DNA from 2 places in the Caballeronia sp. ATUFL_M2_KS44 genome. Region 1 is predicted to be linked to the other one. Evidence: predicted binding sites of a transcription regulator. Region 1 holds the regulator's gene; the other holds the start of a gene.
What was found. Region 1 encodes HrcA, which represses chaperone genes, less so after heat shock. Its sites were predicted from a motif close to TTAGCACTCNNNNNNNNNGAGTGCTAA; they were not measured.

Region 2: the regulator HrcA is predicted to act here: its motif matches at 1,807-1,833, upstream of rpoH (RNA polymerase sigma factor RpoH).

The regions. Positions count from the first base shown of each region.
Region 1 is NZ_JALQEA010000006.1:368,605-376,530, reverse strand. Features, by position in the region: gene NCR39_RS01810 (thioredoxin family protein) at 1-22, opposite strand, end outside; gene grpE (nucleotide exchange factor GrpE) at 30-632, opposite strand; gene NCR39_RS01800 (hypothetical protein) at 983-1,144, shown strand; gene NCR39_RS01795 (RNA-binding S4 domain-containing protein) at 1,116-1,523, opposite strand; gene hemH (ferrochelatase) at 1,551-2,618, opposite strand; gene hrcA (heat-inducible transcriptional repressor HrcA) at 2,747-3,763, opposite strand; gene NCR39_RS01780 (NAD kinase) at 3,962-4,855, shown strand; gene recN (DNA repair protein RecN) at 4,890-6,542, shown strand; gene glnE (bifunctional [glutamate--ammonia ligase]-adenylyl-L-tyrosine phosphorylase/[glutamate--ammonia-ligase] adenylyltransferase) at 6,600-7,926, opposite strand, start outside.
Region 2 is NZ_JALQEA010000006.1:192,809-200,734, reverse strand. Features, by position in the region: gene leuA (2-isopropylmalate synthase) at 1-528, shown strand, start outside; gene NCR39_RS01000 (nuclear transport factor 2 family protein) at 549-932, opposite strand; gene NCR39_RS00995 (acyloxyacyl hydrolase) at 978-1,544, opposite strand; gene rpoH (RNA polymerase sigma factor RpoH) at 1,899-2,834, shown strand; gene nagE (N-acetylglucosamine-specific PTS transporter subunit IIBC) at 2,989-4,785, opposite strand; gene ptsP (phosphoenolpyruvate--protein phosphotransferase) at 4,849-7,437, opposite strand; gene NCR39_RS00975 (SIS domain-containing protein) at 7,450-7,926, opposite strand, start outside.

The DNA of each region.
Region 1 (7,926 bases):
AATCGACCGGGATCTGGCCCATGGCCGTCTTACTTCGGTGCGGCGACGGTGACGAGCGCCGGGCGCAACACGCGGTCGGCAATGATGTAGCCCTTCTGCAGCACGGCGACGACCGTGTTCGGCTCCTGCTCCGCCGGCACCATCGAGATGGCCTGATGGCGATGCGGATCGAATTTCTCGCCGACCGGGTTGAGCGCCGTGACGCGGCCCTTTTCCAGCGCGCCGGTCAACTGGCGCAGCGTCAGTTCAACGCCCTCGCGCACTTTGACGACATCGCTCGACTGGTCGGCGAGCGCGGCTTCCAGGCTGTCGAGCACCGGCAGCAGGTTTTCCGCGAAATTTTCGATGGCGAACTTGTGCGCCTTCGACACGTCTTCCTGGCTGCGGCGGCGCACATTTTCCGTTTCCGCCTTCGCGCGCAGAAATTCTTCCTGCAGCGCGGCCACCTTGGCCTGCGCTTCGGCGAGCGCGGCTTCGGTTTCGTTCGAAGCGGCTTGCGGTGTGGCGTCCGCGACTGCCTGCGCATTCGGCGCGGCCTGCGTGGTTGCCTGAGTCGGGTCGGCGGCCTGGCGCGCGGTTTCGTCGGCGGGCGTCGGGTTCTGGCTCGCTGAATTCTCTTGCGTGTTTTCCATGTCGCTGAATGTTATTGCTGTGAGTGAATTGGATGAGAAGCGCGGCCAGGCGTGAGACTGTCCGCACTTCGTCGCACTAGCGGCTGAATTTGGGGCACCGGCAACATTTTCAAGCCTTTGTCCGACGAATTTTGTGCGCCGGATATCAGAGCGCGCACGGCCGAAACGCGCCGTAACGCAGGGCGGCGAGAAAGAGTTTGAGCGAACGAACGGCGTCGCCTACACTTCGAACAGGCATCGCAGGAAGCACGTTTACCCTAATCCTACGAATGCTTCAAACCGCTTACGCCTCGCCCGTTTCCTGACCTTGTCCGGTCGTCCGACCGCTCAGCCCGCTTGCCGGGGGTACCATGAAACTGACCTTTGCCATTGCGGTGGTCGCCCTGGTACTCGTCGCCGGAACGACCACCATCTGCATGTCCGGTGCACTGACCGCCCGTACCATCGAGTACGGCGGCGTCCATGCGACGGTCGAAGAATTTTTCAATCCGAACCTGAAAATTTGTCGATGACACGGCGATCGCGCTTGGTCGGCCTGCCCTGCATGCCGGCCGCCGGCTCGCGATACGTCTTGCGGCGCTCCGCTTCCGCGAGCCGCTTCGCGCGGCCTTCCTCCGTTTCCGCGTAGAGCGTCTGCGCGACCGGCGCGGGGCCGCGCACGTCGCACACGCCGAGCACTTCAACCTGCCAGACGATCCGCTCGATATCGATCTCGACCATATCGCCCACGCGCACGTCCTTCGACGGCTTCACGTTCGCGCCGCCGATCTTCACGCGGCCTTTCTCCACCGCGTCGCTGGCGAGCGAGCGCGTCTTAAAGAAGCGCGCCGCCCACAGCCATTTATCGATGCGCAAACGCGCGCCGGGTTCCGTCGAAATCTGGTAGTTCATGCGTGAATCTCTTGCGTTCGACCGCGTTCAGGCGGCAACCGTCGCGGGTTGCGCGGCCTGTACCGGCCAACCTTGCAGATGTTGTGCCGCGATTTCGCCCAGCGCCTTGATCCACGCGGGCGATGCATTCAGGCAAGGAATGCGGTGAAACTGCTTGCCGCCCGCCTTCAGGAATTCGTCGCGCACTTCGATGCCGATTTCCTCGATCGTCTCCAGACAGTCCGCCGTGAAGCCGGGGCAGAACACGTCCACGCGCGCGACGCCGCCCGCGCCCAGTTCCGCGAGCGTCGGCGCGGTGTACGGCTGCAGCCATTCGGCGCGGCCGAAGCGCGACTGGAACGTCACGCGGCATTCGACCGGCGTGAGCCCGAGCGCCGCCGAGAGCAGCGAGCCGGTTAACTGACATTGATCGTGATACGGGTCGCCCAGGTCCATCGTGCGTTTCGGCACGCCGTGGAAGCTGAGCACGAGTTTGTCGCCGGCGGCGAAATCAGGCTGGTCGTGCACGCGCCAATACTCGCGAACCTGCTCGGCGAGCGCCGCGATATACGCCGGATGATCGGCATAGTGACGAATCGTGCGGATTTCCGGCTGATTGCGCACGCGCTTGAGCGCGGTGAAGGCGTCGTCGAAAGCGGTCGCGGTCGTCGACGACGAATACTGCGGATACATCGGCACCAGAAGAACGCGCTCGGCGCCTTCCAGCTTCAGTCGATTCAGCATGGCGCCGATGCCCGGCGTGCCGTAACGCATCGCGTAATCGACGATCACCTGATAGTCGTTCACCGCGAAAAGCCGCCGCAATGCTTCGACCTGCTTTTCCGTATGGACACGCAACGGCGAGCCTTCCGGCAGCCAGACCTGCGCATACTTTTTCGCCGATGCCCGCCCGCGAAACGGCAAGATCACGCCGCGCAAAATGACTTGCCAGATGAACGACGGAATCTCGACGACGCGCGGGTCCGACAGAAACTGCGCCAGATACTTGCGCACGGCTCGCGGCGTGGGCGCGTCCGGCGTGCCGAGATTGATCAGCAGCACCGCGACGCGATGTGAAGCGCTGGGCTGCGAAGGCAACTCGAGGTCGAAACGCATAGGGCAGGACGGCCAGAAGGCATCGAAAGGTATCGAAAGGTGAAGGCCATTATAGCGGCGCGTTTGCGCGCGCATCATTGGCCGAACGGCCTAGTGGCGGCGCGCCCGGCCGCGCGGCAAGAGCCGCGTTACTGCTGGCTGAGCGACATCGACAACAGCCGCGCGGTGATATCCACAATGGGAATCACGCGGTTGTACGCCATGCGCGTCGGGCCGATCACGCCGAGCGTGCCGACAATCTTGCCGTTCACTTCGTACGGCGCGGTCACCACGCTCATCTCTTCTATCGGCACGAGATTCGATTCCCCGCCGATGAAGATCTGCACGCCCTGTGCGTGGCTCGACACATCCAGCAATTGCAGGAGGCTCGTCTTTTGATCGAACAAGTCGAAGAGTTTGCGCAGCCGCGCCATGTCGGAGGACAGGTCCGCCACTTCGAGCAGGTTGCGCTCGCCGGAAATCAGCACCGTTTCGCCGGGGTCGGCTTCGGCCGTGCTCGCGACGACAGCGGCTTGCATCAGCGCGGTCATGTCGCCGCGCAACTGGTCGATTTCCTCGCGCAGGCGGCGGCGCACTTCGTCGAACGACAGGCCCGCAAAATGCGCGTTGATGTAATTGGAGGCTTCCGTGAGCTGCGAAGGCGAGTAGTCGCGCTGCGTGGCCATCATGCGGTTTTGCACGTCGCCCTCGGGCGTCACGATGATCAGCAGAATGCGTTTGTCCGACAACCGCATGAATTCGATCTGCTTGAACATGTGGCTGCGGCGCGGCGTGAGGATCACGCCCGCGAACGACGACAGGCTCGACAGCACGCTCGCCGCCGCCGCGACGATCTTCTGCGGCTCCTCGCCCTGAAGACGCGTCTTGACCGCGGTGGTCATCGCTTCGTCCTGCGGCGCTTCCACGGTCAGCATGGTATCGACGAAGAGCCGGTAGCCGCGCGGCGTGGGAATGCGGCCCGCCGACGTATGCGGACTCGCGACGAGGCCGAGGTCTTCGAGGTCCGACATCACGTTGCGGATGGTCGCCGGACTGAGTTCGAGGCCGGAGTGCCGTGATAACGTGCGCGAACCGACCGGCTGACCTTCGGCGATGTAGCGCTCGATCAACGTTTTGAGGAGGGTTTGTGCACGTGGGTCTAGCATGGGCAAATTTTAGCGCAACGTATCGGGGCGCGGCGACCGCGCCGCCGTGGTGAAACCGCTGGCTGAACCGCTCGTGAGCCGTTCAATGTCTGCTCCATTCTAGCGAGAAACGAAGGACGCGCCGACGTCGCGACATGACGCCTGTCGCCGCGCGCCGTCCCGGTTCTTTTCGCCTTCCACCTATGGTGTAATGCCGGCATGGAAATTGGCCAATTCAAGACCGTCGCCCTCGTCGGGCGAACCAACACGCCCGGCATCGAGGCGCCGCTGACATCGCTCGCGGAGCACATTGCGAACCAGGGCTTCGACGTCGTGTTCGAAGAAGGGACGGCGAAGGATGTCGGCGTGACGCAGTATCCGGCGTTGTCGATCGCGGCAATCGGTGCGCGCGCGGACGTCGCGGTCGTGCTCGGCGGCGACGGCACCATGCTCGGCGTGGGTCGTCAGCTTGCGCCATACAAGACGCCGCTCATCGGCGTGAATCATGGGCGGCTCGGGTTCATCACCGACATCCCGCTCAGCGAGATGCGCGAGCGCGTGCCGCAGATGCTCGCCGGCCAGTTCGAACGCGAGGAGCGCACGCTGCTCGAAGCGCGCATCGTGCGAAACGACAAGCCGATCTATCACGCGCTCGCATTCAATGACGTGGTGGTGAATCGCAGCGGCTTTTCCGGCATGGCCGAATTGCGCGTGTCCGTGGACGGGCACTTCATGTACAACCAGCGCTCGGACGGGCTGATCGTCGCCACGCCGACGGGTTCGACCGCGTATGCGCTGTCGTCCGCGGGGCCTATTCTTCATCCGCAACTGCAGGGCTTCGTGCTCGTGCCGATTGCGCCGCATTCGCTGTCGAACCGGCCGATCGTGCTGCCCGACGATTCGAAGGTCACCATCCAGATCATCGGCGGGCGCGACGTGAACGTGAATTTCGACATGCAGTCGTTCACCGCCGTCGAACTGAACGACGCCATCGAAGTGCGCCGCTCGCGCCATACCGTGCCGGTGCTTCATCCGGTCGGCTACAGCAGCTACGCCACGCTGCGCAAGAAACTGCACTGGAACGAGCATCCCTCGCAGGACTCGTCCCTCTGACGCAACCTCGCCGAACTCTCATCCCGAAGCATCCATGCTCCGTCATCTCTCCATTCGAGACTTCGTTATCGTTGCCGCGCTCGACATCGAATTCGATTCGGGCTTCACGGTCTTTTCGGGTGAAACCGGCGCGGGCAAGTCGATCCTCATCGACGCCCTCGCGCTCACGCTCGGCGCGCGTGCCGACGCGAGCGTCGTGCGATCCGGCGAAGCGCGCGCGGACATCACCGCCGAATTCGGCACGCACGAACAAGCGCTTCGCTGGCTCGAAGAACATGCGCTCACGCAGGACGGCGACACGGTCATGCTGCGCCGCGTGATCGATTCGAGCGGACGCTCGCGCGCGTTCATCAACGGCACGCCGGCGACGCTCGCGCAGTTGCGCGAAGTGGGCGAAATGCTCGTCGACATTCACGGCCAGCACGCGCATCAGTTATTGATGCGTCCCGATGCGCAACGCGAACTCTTCGACACGCACGCCGGCTTAACCGATACCGCCGGCGCCGTGAATCGTGCGTGGCGCGCGTATCGCGAGGCGCAGCAGGCCGTCGATGCCGCGCAGAGCCGCGACCGCGAGCTGCAACTCGAACGCGAGCGTCTCGCGTGGCAATTGAGCGAATTCGACAAGCTCGCGCCGCAGCCGGGCGAGTGGGAGGAAGTGAGCGCGGAGCATCATCGGCTGTCGCATTCGGCGAGTCTGATCGACGGCGTGCAGAACGCGCTCGGTGCGCTTTCCGAATCCGACGAAGCGATGATTTCGCAACTCGGCGCAATCATCTCCAAACTGCGCAGCCTCGCCGATATCGATCCCGCCTTGAACGACGTGCTCGCCTCGCTCGAACCCGCCGAGATCCAGTTGCAGGAAGCGGCGTATTCCCTGTCGCATTACGCGCAGCGCCTCGAACTCGATCCGGACCGGCTCGCGCAAGTCGAACGGCGGATGGATCAGTTGCATTCCACCGCGCGCAAGTTCCGCCTTCAGCCGGAGACGCTGCCGGAAGAGCACGAGGCGCGCCGCCGCCAGCTCGCGGAACTCGACGCCGCCGCCGATCTCGACGCGCTCAACGCCGCCGCCGACCGCGCGAAGGAAGCGTATCTCGCGGAAGCGAAAGTGCTCTCGAAGACGCGCGCGAAGGCCGCGAAGGCGCTGTCGAAAGCGGTCACCGAAGGCATGCAGGAATTGTCGATGGCGGGCGGCAGCTTCGAAGTCGCGCTCGTGCCGCTCGCGGAAGGCGGCGCGAACGGGCTGGAGCAGGTCGAATTCCGCGTCGCCGGTCACGCGGGCGTCGCGCTGCGGCCGCTCGCGAAAGTCGCGTCGGGCGGCGAGCTTGCGCGTATCAGCCTGGCGCTGGCGGTCATCGCGAGCACGGCCAGCCCAACGCCTACGCTGATCTTCGACGAAGTGGACACGGGCATCGGCGGGGGCGTGGCGGAAGTCGTCGGGCGGCTGCTGCATCAGCTCGGGCGCGACCGTCAGGTGTTGTGCGTCACGCATTTGCCGCAAGTGGCCGCGCGCGGCGATCAGCACTTTCAAGTGGCGAAATCGTCCGACGATGCGGGCGGCACTGTCAGCACCGTCACGCCGCTCGACAAGGCAAGGCGCATCGAGGAAGTCGCGCGGATGCTCGGCGGCATCGAGATCACGGCGACCACGCGCAAGCACGCGAAGGAAATGCTGGCGGCGTGAGGCGGCGAGCGGCGGGGCGATCGGCGCAGCCGCTTCTCGCCCCTTGCTTCTCGCCCCTCAACTCCCGTCCGCGAACACCCGTCTCCACAGCCCCGTCACCGCTTCGCGCTCGCCGCGAACGACATCCGGATCAACGCGCGCCTTCTCCATTCCATCGAGCCTGAGCGTGTGCTGCAGCTTCCGGTAATGCCGGTACGCCGCGCCGATCACGTCGGCGTCATCGTCTGAAATGAGTCCGCTCTTCGCGGCGAGTTTGAGCAGCGTGATATTGCCCGCGTTGCGCAGAAACTCGCGATGCGTCCGCGCGTGCAGCAGCACCCAGTACTGCACGATGAACTCGATATCCACCATGCCGCCGCGATCGTGCTTCAGGTCGAACAGTTCCGTGCGATTCGGATGCCCCGCCCGCACGCGCTCCCGCATCGCGACGATCTCGCGTGCGAGCGCCGCCGCATCGCGCTCGGTGACGAGCACGTCCGCGCGGATCGCTTCGAACTGCGCGCCGATCTCGGCATCGCCCGCGCTGTAACGCGCCCGCGACAACGCCTGATGTTCCCAGACCCACGCGGTGTTGGCCGCGTCGCCCTCGCGCATCTGATAGCGGCGGAACGAATCGAGGCTCGTCACGAGAAAGCCGGACTCGCCGTTCGGCCGCAGCCGCAAGTCCACGTCGAAGAGCGTGCCCGCGCCCGTCGCCGCCGTGAGCCACGTGATGAGACGGCGCGCGAACATCGCGTAGATGTCGGCGGCGGCGTCGTCGGGGTCCTCGTAGAGAAAGATCAGATCGAGGTCCGACGCGTAGCCCAGTTCCTTGCCGCCGAGCTTCCCGTACGCGATGACCGAAAAGCGCGGCGTCTCGCGATGCCGCTTCGGGAACTGCTGCCACACGGTCTGCACGGTCACGTCGAGCACGGCGTCCGCAAGCTCGGACAACAGATCGCTCACGCGCTCGACGCTCAGGCGCCCGGCCAGATCGATCAGCAGAATGCGGAACACTTCGGCCTGATGCGCGTGCCGCAGCAAATCCATCTGATGCTCGGCGTCCTCGGCGGCGACGAGGCGCGCGAGCAGCGAACGCTTGAATTCGGCCCAGTCGAACGGACTCGCGATGGCTTCGTCGTCGAGCAATTCGTCGAGCAATTGCGGATGACGAATGAGATAGCCCGCCGCCCAGCGCGAGCCCGACAGCACCGACAGCACGCGGTCGAGCGCCGCCGGATACTCCGTCAGCAGCGCGAGATACGCGCCGCGCTTCGCCGTGGCTTCGAGCAGGTCGAAGAGACGCGCGATGGTGTCGCCGCGGCGCGCGGCATCGATCGACTGCACGGCTTCGAGCGCCCGCTGCGCGACGATGTCGAAACGTTCGCGGCTGCGTTCGGGCAGG
Region 2 (7,926 bases), 180 kb from region 1:
CGCGTGAACAGCCAGTCGGGCAAGGGCGGCGCCACGTATCTGCTCGAGCGCGGGCTGGGCTTCACGCCGCCGCGCCGCGTGCAGATCGAGTTCAGCCACGCGGTGCAGGCGCTCGCCGACGCATCCGGCGAGGAAATCAGCGGCGAAGCGATCTGCGCGCTCTTCAAGCGCGAATACTTCGATGCGGGCGGCGCGGTGTCGCGGGTGGACGCATCGACGATATCGATTTCCGGCAGACGTATTTCGATGCCGCCCGCGTCCGCCGCCGCGAGCGAGGAGCATTACGCGCAGGCGGTTGCGTCGAGTTTCGGCGTGGAAGCAAGCGTGAACTGGTTCGAATCGACGGTGACGGCAAGCGGCGATACGGCGGTGTTCGTCGGCTGCCGCGTCGCCGATGAACCGACGCGCTTCGGCGTCGCGGTCCACGCGAATCCGGCGCTCGCGGTCGTCGATGCGGTCGTGAGCGCGGTGAATCGATCGAAGCGGATCGTGGCGGACGTGCGGCAGGACGAGCCGGTCGAGGCGTGATCGGCGCGGCGCGCGTGGCGCTATTCGAGCGCCACGCGCGTCGCCTGAAGCGCGAGCATCAGCCATTGGCCGTCCGTCTGAACGTGAATGGCGGTATAGGCCACGGGAAACAGCAGCGCGCCGTTCTTCGATTCCATCTCGATCAGCGCGCGCCCCGACACGAGGCAACTGTCGCGGCCCGCGGCGACGACGTCCTGCGACTGGATCTCGATCTGACGATAGCGGCGGCGGCCGGCGGTGATCGCGTCGATGAACTGACGTTTCGTCTCGCGCTTGCCGTTGGTGTGCACGTAGCTCGCGTTCTCGGCCAGCAACGCTTCGAGCGCCACGCCATCGCCTTCGACCATGGCTCGAAAGCGATCGCGCTCGAGGCCGCGGATGACCTCAGTGGTTTTTGCGGGCATCTGTCGAATCCCCTTGTGCCAAGGAACCGATGCGCCGGCGCCTCGTCAGAAGTTGTATTGCAGATATATCTGGCTGAAATTTATACCAGGATTCGGCTCTTTGATACTGGCGTTCGACAGATGCTGGAAGCGAAAGCCCGCCTGATAGTTCTGTTTCGCGCCGAAAATCGCGCCGACGCCGACCATATCGGCGAACTGGAACGCCGTCGACACCGTGAAGTTTTCCGTGATGCGCGTATGCGAAAGCAGCCGCACGCCGACGCCCGCCTCGATAAACGGCCGGATGTAGCCCGCGCTTTTGACGAAGCGCACCACCGGCGTCACGCCGAATTCCCAGATGTTCGGATTCACGGCGTGGTCTTCGGTCGAGTGCCAGTAGGAAACGTGGCCTTCGCCGAGCAACGTGAAGTGGAACCCGCCGATTTCCCACCAGGTCAGGTTCGGATCCCAGACCACGCCGAGATCGGCCTTCTTGATATCGCGGTCCGCCACGCCGCCCGCGATCTGCAAGCCAAAGCGGTCTGCGTGGGCCGCCGCCGAGACGACACCGAGCGAAAGCGCGAGCGCGCCGTTGGACAACAAACTGCGCCAGACACCTTTGCTTTTCTGCATGAGCGCCCCATATGAGGGTTGAGTTCCACAGCCGCGAAGCGGGATCGGCAGATTGTATGTGGATTGACACATATTTGCACAATCGCGATTTGCAGGCCCATTTATTTGAACAATCCGCAGCAGAGCCGCATAAACGCGGTAATTAGTTAGATATCGACGCCCAAATCGGTAACTTTGACGCTCTTCGAACGTCTCTTCGTCTATCAGACCCACAAACCCGATAGTTTCGTGGGAACTCTCACACTCGTCCGCCCTCTAACACTTAGCACTCGTTGAAGCGGAGTGCTAATATCGTGTCTGACTTGCCGTTGCCGTCGTGGCAGCGGACAAATCGTTGATAAGGAGCTTATGAGCGTGACCAATGCGATGACCCTTCCGAATGTAGTGGGCTCGGCGCCTGCCAAGGCATCTTCGGCAGGCGCGCTGACGTACGCACAGTCGTCGATGCTGACCGGCCAGATCGGCAACATCGATTCATACATACAAGCAGTGAACCGTATTCCAATGCTGTCGCAGGCAGAGGAACGTCAGTACGCCACCGAGTTCCGCGAGCACGGCAACCTCAACGCGGCGCGGCAACTGGTGCTTTCGCACCTGCGTCTCGTCGTGTCGATCGCCCGGAACTATCTGGGCTATGGCCTGCCGCACGCGGATTTGATCCAGGAAGGCAATATCGGTCTGATGAAGGCCGTGAAGCGCTTCGACCCCGAGCAAAACGTGCGCCTCGTGTCGTACGCCATGCACTGGATCAAGGCCGAGATTCACGAGTACATCCTGCGCAACTGGCGCATGGTGAAGGTCGCGACGACCAAGGCGCAGCGCAAGCTGTTCTTCAACCTGCGCAGCCACAAGACCGGCCACGCCGCGTTCACACCGGACGAGATCGAAGGTCTCGCGAGCGAGCTGAACGTGAAGCGCGAGGAAGTCGCGGAGATGGAAACGCGTCTGTCGGGTGGCGATATCGCGCTCGAAGGCCAGGTCGACGACGGTGAGGAAGCGTTCGCGCCCATCGCCTATCTGGCGGACTCGCACAACGAGCCGACGAACGTCATCGCCTCGCGCCAGTTCGACAAGCTGCAAAGCGACGGTCTTTCGACCGCGCTGGAGTCGCTGGACGAGCGTAGCCGCCGCATCATCGAGGCGCGCTGGCTGGACGTGCAGGACGACGGATCGGGCGGCAAGACGCTGCACGAACTGGCCGACGAGTTCGGCGTGTCGGCGGAGCGCATTCGCCAGATCGAGGCGAGCGCGATGAAGAAGATGCGCTCGGCGCTGCACGACTACGCGTAACGTTGCGTTAAGGCCGTAGCGGAAAGTTGAAGCCCGCTGTCGAAAGACAGCGGGCTTTTGTTTTTGCAGCGGCTGATTGCGGATTGTCTTCGCGAAAAAAAACGGCGCTCCGAATGAACAGGAGCGCCGCTTCTCTCAGCAACCGCTTGGCACGTCAAGCCGGCATCGGTGCGGTCCCGCCGCCGTTGCCCGGAAGGCGCGTCGCCATTTGCGCGGCATAACGCTGCGCCGCTGCGCCGACGACAATGTGGAACGTATCCGCCGACACCCACGCGACATCCAGTTGCGACAAACGCTGACGATCCACCGCCGACGGATCGCGCACGACGACACGCAGACGCGTCTGCGCGACGGCATCGAGCGAAACGACGTTCGTCGCGCCGCCGAACACCGCGATCCAGCGCAGCGGGTCCGGATCGAGCGGGCCGGCGGTTTGATCGGCCACGCTTGCGGCGCCGGCTGCACTGGCTGCGGCCACAGGCTGCGCCGGAGCCGACGAAGCCGGCGTCGCGCCGCGCGTCGACGAATGTTCGAGTTCGCCGCGAATTTCGTCCGCGATCAAGTCCGCTTCCGGTCCGATGATGACCTGCACGCTCGTCTTGCCGCGCTTCAGCACGCCACGCGCGCCGATGTTCTTCAATTGCGGTTCCGACACGGCTTCCGTATCCACCACCGAGAGACGCAGGCGCGTCGTGCAGGCATCGACGAGCGACAGGTTCGACGCGCCGCCCAGCGCCGCGATGTACTTCGCTGCGCGCGTGTTCGCTGCAGCCGGCACCGCTGCGCCCGGAGCGAAGCCGCCGACCGGCGTTGCGTCGGTTTGAGCGTCGGTCGTGGCGGGCTCGCGGCCCGGCGTCGCCATGTTGAACTTGCGGATGAAGAAGCGGAACAGCCCGTAATACACGATGCCGTACACGAGGCCGAGCGGAATCGCCATCCAGCCGCGCTGCGACAGGCCGTAGTTCAGCACGTAGTCGATCGCACCCGCCGAGAACGTGAAGCCCAGGTGAATGCCGAGCGCCGAGCAGATTGCGAGCGACAGGCCCGTCAGCACCGCGTGGATGCCGTACAGCACCGGCGCGAGGAACATGAAGCTATATTCGATCGGCTCCGTCACGCCCGTCAGGAACGCGGTGAGCGCCATCGAGAACAGCAGGCCGCCGACGACCGCGCGGCGCTCCTTCGGCGCTTCGTGGAACATCGCGAGACACGCGGCCGGCAGGCCGAACATCATGATCGGGAAGAAGCCGGTCATGAAGCCGCCTGCGGTTTTATCGCCCGCGAAGAAACGATGCAGGTCGCCGTGCACCACCGCGCCGCCATCGGGCGGGGTGAACGAGCCGAACACGAACCACGCGAGCGAATTGATGATGTGATGCAGACCCGTCGCGAGCAGGATGCGGTTCAACACGCCGAACACGAAGGTGCCGAGCGCGCCGGCCGTCGTGAGCCAGTTGCCGGCCGTATCGATGGCGAATTGCACCGGCTGCCACACGTAGCCGAACGCGATGCCGAGGAACAGACACGCGACGCCCGTGACAATCGGCACGAACCGCTTGCCGCCGAAGAACGCCAGGTACTCGGGCAGCTTGATGTCCTTGAAGCGGTTGTACATGTAGCCCGCGACCATCCCCGCGATGATGCCGGACAGCACGCCCATGTTGAGCTTGTCGTTGATGTCCTTCATCACGGCCGTTTCGATCAGATAACCGATCGCGCCGGCGAGACCCGCCGTGCCGTTGTTGTCCTTCGCGAAGCCCACCGCCACGCCGATAGCGAACAGGAGCGGCAGATTCGAGAAAATCGCGTCGCCGGCGTCGGCGATCATCTTGATGTTGAAGACATCGGGCTGGCCTAGACGCAACAGCAGGCCGGCCACCGGTAATACGGCAATCGGCAGCATCAGGGCGCGGCCTAGGCGCTGCATCTTTGCAAACGGGTTGGCGTCCATCGGGTTCTCCAAAAATATAGGTCTTGTCGTTACTGCGTGAAGTTTTTGCTGCGGTTGAGAACGTTAGTCCTGCGGCCAGATTTCGCGGCTCGCCGCCCTGACTGCCTGTGCCGATTCGAGCGCGAGCACGTCTTCCGCGCGCTGACGGCAAAGCTGGTAATCGAGATTGCGCACGCGCGCCTTGATGCCCGGCACCGCGGACGGATCGACCGACAATTCCGTCACGCCCAGGCCGACGAGCAGCGGCACCGCGAGCGGATCGCCGCCGAGCGCGCCGCACACGCCGACCCACTTGCCGTGCTTCTCCGCGCCCTGCACAGCCGCCTTGATGAGCCGCAGCACCGCCGGATGCAGGCCGTCGGATTGCGCGGCGAGATCGGGCTGGCAGCGGTCCATCGCGAGCGTGTATTGCGTGAGATCGTTGGTGCCGATCGAGAAGAAGTCCGCGTACTTCGCGAGCTGGTCCGCGAGCATCGCCGCCGACGGCACTTCGATCATCACGCCCACTTCGACCGGCTCCGTGCGGCCCGCTTCGCGCGCCAGTTCGTCGATGCGCGCGCGCAGGCGTTGCAACTCGCCGGCGTCGGTGACCATCGGCAGGAGAATGCGCACCGCGCCCGCCGGCTTCACGGCGATGAGGCCGCGCAACTGGTCGTCGAGCAGATCGGGGCGCACCTGCGCGAGACGGATGCCGCGCAGACCGAGCGCCGGATTTTCTTCCGGCGGCAGCGTCAGATAGTCCACTTCCTTGTCCGCGCCGACATCGAGCGTGCGGATGATGGCCGAGCGGCCCACGAGCGCATCGACGATGTCCTGATAGCTCGACGCGTGCTCCGCGACCGTCGGCGCCGCCTGACGATGGATGAACAGCAGTTCGGTGCGCAGCAAGCCGACCGCGTCCGCGCCGTTTTCGACGGCGGCCTTGGCGTCGTCGAGCGTCGCGATATTCGCGGCAATTTCGATGTGACGCCCATCGCGCGTCGATGCCGCCTGCTGCGACATCTTGCGATTCGCCTCGCGCACGCCCGCGAGCCGGTCGCGCTCATGACGCGCGCGTTCGACGTCGAGCGCGGTCGGCGCATGTTCGAGACGCCCCGCCGACGCATCCACGACCACTTGCGTGTCTTCGGGAATGGCGTGGAGCGCATCGCCGATCGCGACGAGCGCCGGAATGCCCATCTGCCGCGCGATGATCGCCGCGTGCGACGTCGCGCCGCCGCGCGCCATCAAGAGCGCGGTGACGCGCGTGCGGTCGATGGACGACAGATCGGACGGCGTGAATTCGGTGGCCGCGAGCACGGCCTCGTCGGGCAGCGCGCGCGCCGCCGTGTTCGTGAGCCCGAGCGCGCGCAGCACGCGCTTTTCGATATCGCGCAGATCGGCGGCGCGTTCGGCGAGCAGCGCGTCGTGCACGTTACTGAGCAACGCGATCTGCGCGCGGATCGACTCGCGCCACGCGAAACCCGCGCTCTTGCCGAGGCTGATGAGATCGCGCGCGGCATCGACGAGCGTCGGGTCTTCCAGCAGCACGCGATGCACCGCGAAAATGCCCGCTTCGCCGACCGCCCCGCGTTGCGACGCCGTCCGCACGGTTTCCTGCAATTCGGTGTCGACTTGCGCGATGGCGCGATCGAGCGCGCGGCTTTCCGCCGCCGACGGCCCGCTCGCCTTTTCCTCCGGCACGATCTCCTGATCGTCCCAGCGCACGAGCTTGCCGACCGCGATGCCCGGCGCGGCGCACACGCCCGCGAGCGTGTTCGGCGGCAGCGGCTGCGCGGACGCGCGCGCCACGGCGACCGGCGCCGGCGATTTCACGCGCGCCGGCGTCTCTTCGACTTCGCCTTGCGCCGCGCGCAGCAATTCGGTGGCGACGGCATCGACGGCTTCCTGCGCCTCTACGCCCATGCCGACGAGTTCGATCGTCGCGCCTTCGCCCGCGCCCAGTCCGAGCAAACCGACGACGCTTTCCACCGCCGCCTTGCGGCCTTCGTAGCGCACTTCGACCTTCGCGTCGAGACCGCGCGCCGCTTCGCGCGCCCGCGCCGCCGGACGCGCATGCAAGCCGCCCGCGTGCGCCAGCGTGACGCTGCGGCGCGCTTCGTTGATGACGTTCGACGACGACCGCGCCGCCTGCGCCGCCGCGCCGTCCTTCGCGCGCAGCACGAGGAGCCGCGCGCCCGCGTTCAGCACGCCGCGCCCGGCGCGCTCGACGACATCGAACGCATCGCCGTTGGCGACCGCGATCACCGAGACGAGGCTCGGCGCGTGGCGCGCAACGAAATCGGCGTCGAATTCGATCAGCGGCTGGCCGGCGCGCACCGTCGCGCCCTGTTCGACCTTCGGCGTGAAGCCCTTGCCGCCGAGTTCGACCGTATCGATACCGATATGCACGAGGATTTCCGCGCCCTGCTCCGTGCGCAGCGTGACCGCGTGATGCGTGCGCGCGAGATGCGTGACCGTGCCGTCGCAAGGCGAAACGAGCACGTTGTCGAGCGGATCGATGCCGATGCCGTCGCCGAACATGCCTTCGGCGAACACGGGATCGGGCACGTCGGCGAGCGCAACGACGGGACCGGTGAACGGAGCGAGCAGCACGACGTCGCTCGGGTTATCGGTGGAATGATTCAGCAGAGACTGCTCGGCACGGCGCATCGTCTTTCTCACTCAATGGGTTTCGGTGACCTTGTTCAGGTGGCGCGGCGCGTCGGGATTGCGCCCGCGTGCGGCGGCCAGACCCGCGGCCATCACGTAGAACGAAAGGATCGCGGCGATCGGATCGAGCGCCGGGTGGTCGGTGGCGACGAGCGGCAGTTCGGCCCCGGGCACGTCGTCCGGTGCGGCGAGCAGCACGCGGGCGCCGCGCGCGCGCATGTCGGCGGCGAGCTGGATCAGACCTGCCTGCTCCGGTCCGCGCGGCGCGAAGACGAGCAGCGGATAGTCGCGGTCGATGATTTCCATCGGGCCATGACGCACTTCCGCGCTCGAAAACGCCTCGGCCTGAATGCCCGACGTTTCCTTCAGCTTGAGCGCCGCTTCCTGCGCGATGGCAAGCCCGAGCCCGCGTCCGATCACGATCATGCGATCGACGTTCTTCAGTTCATCGACGGCGCGCGTCCAGTCGAGCTTGCCTGCGGCGCGCAG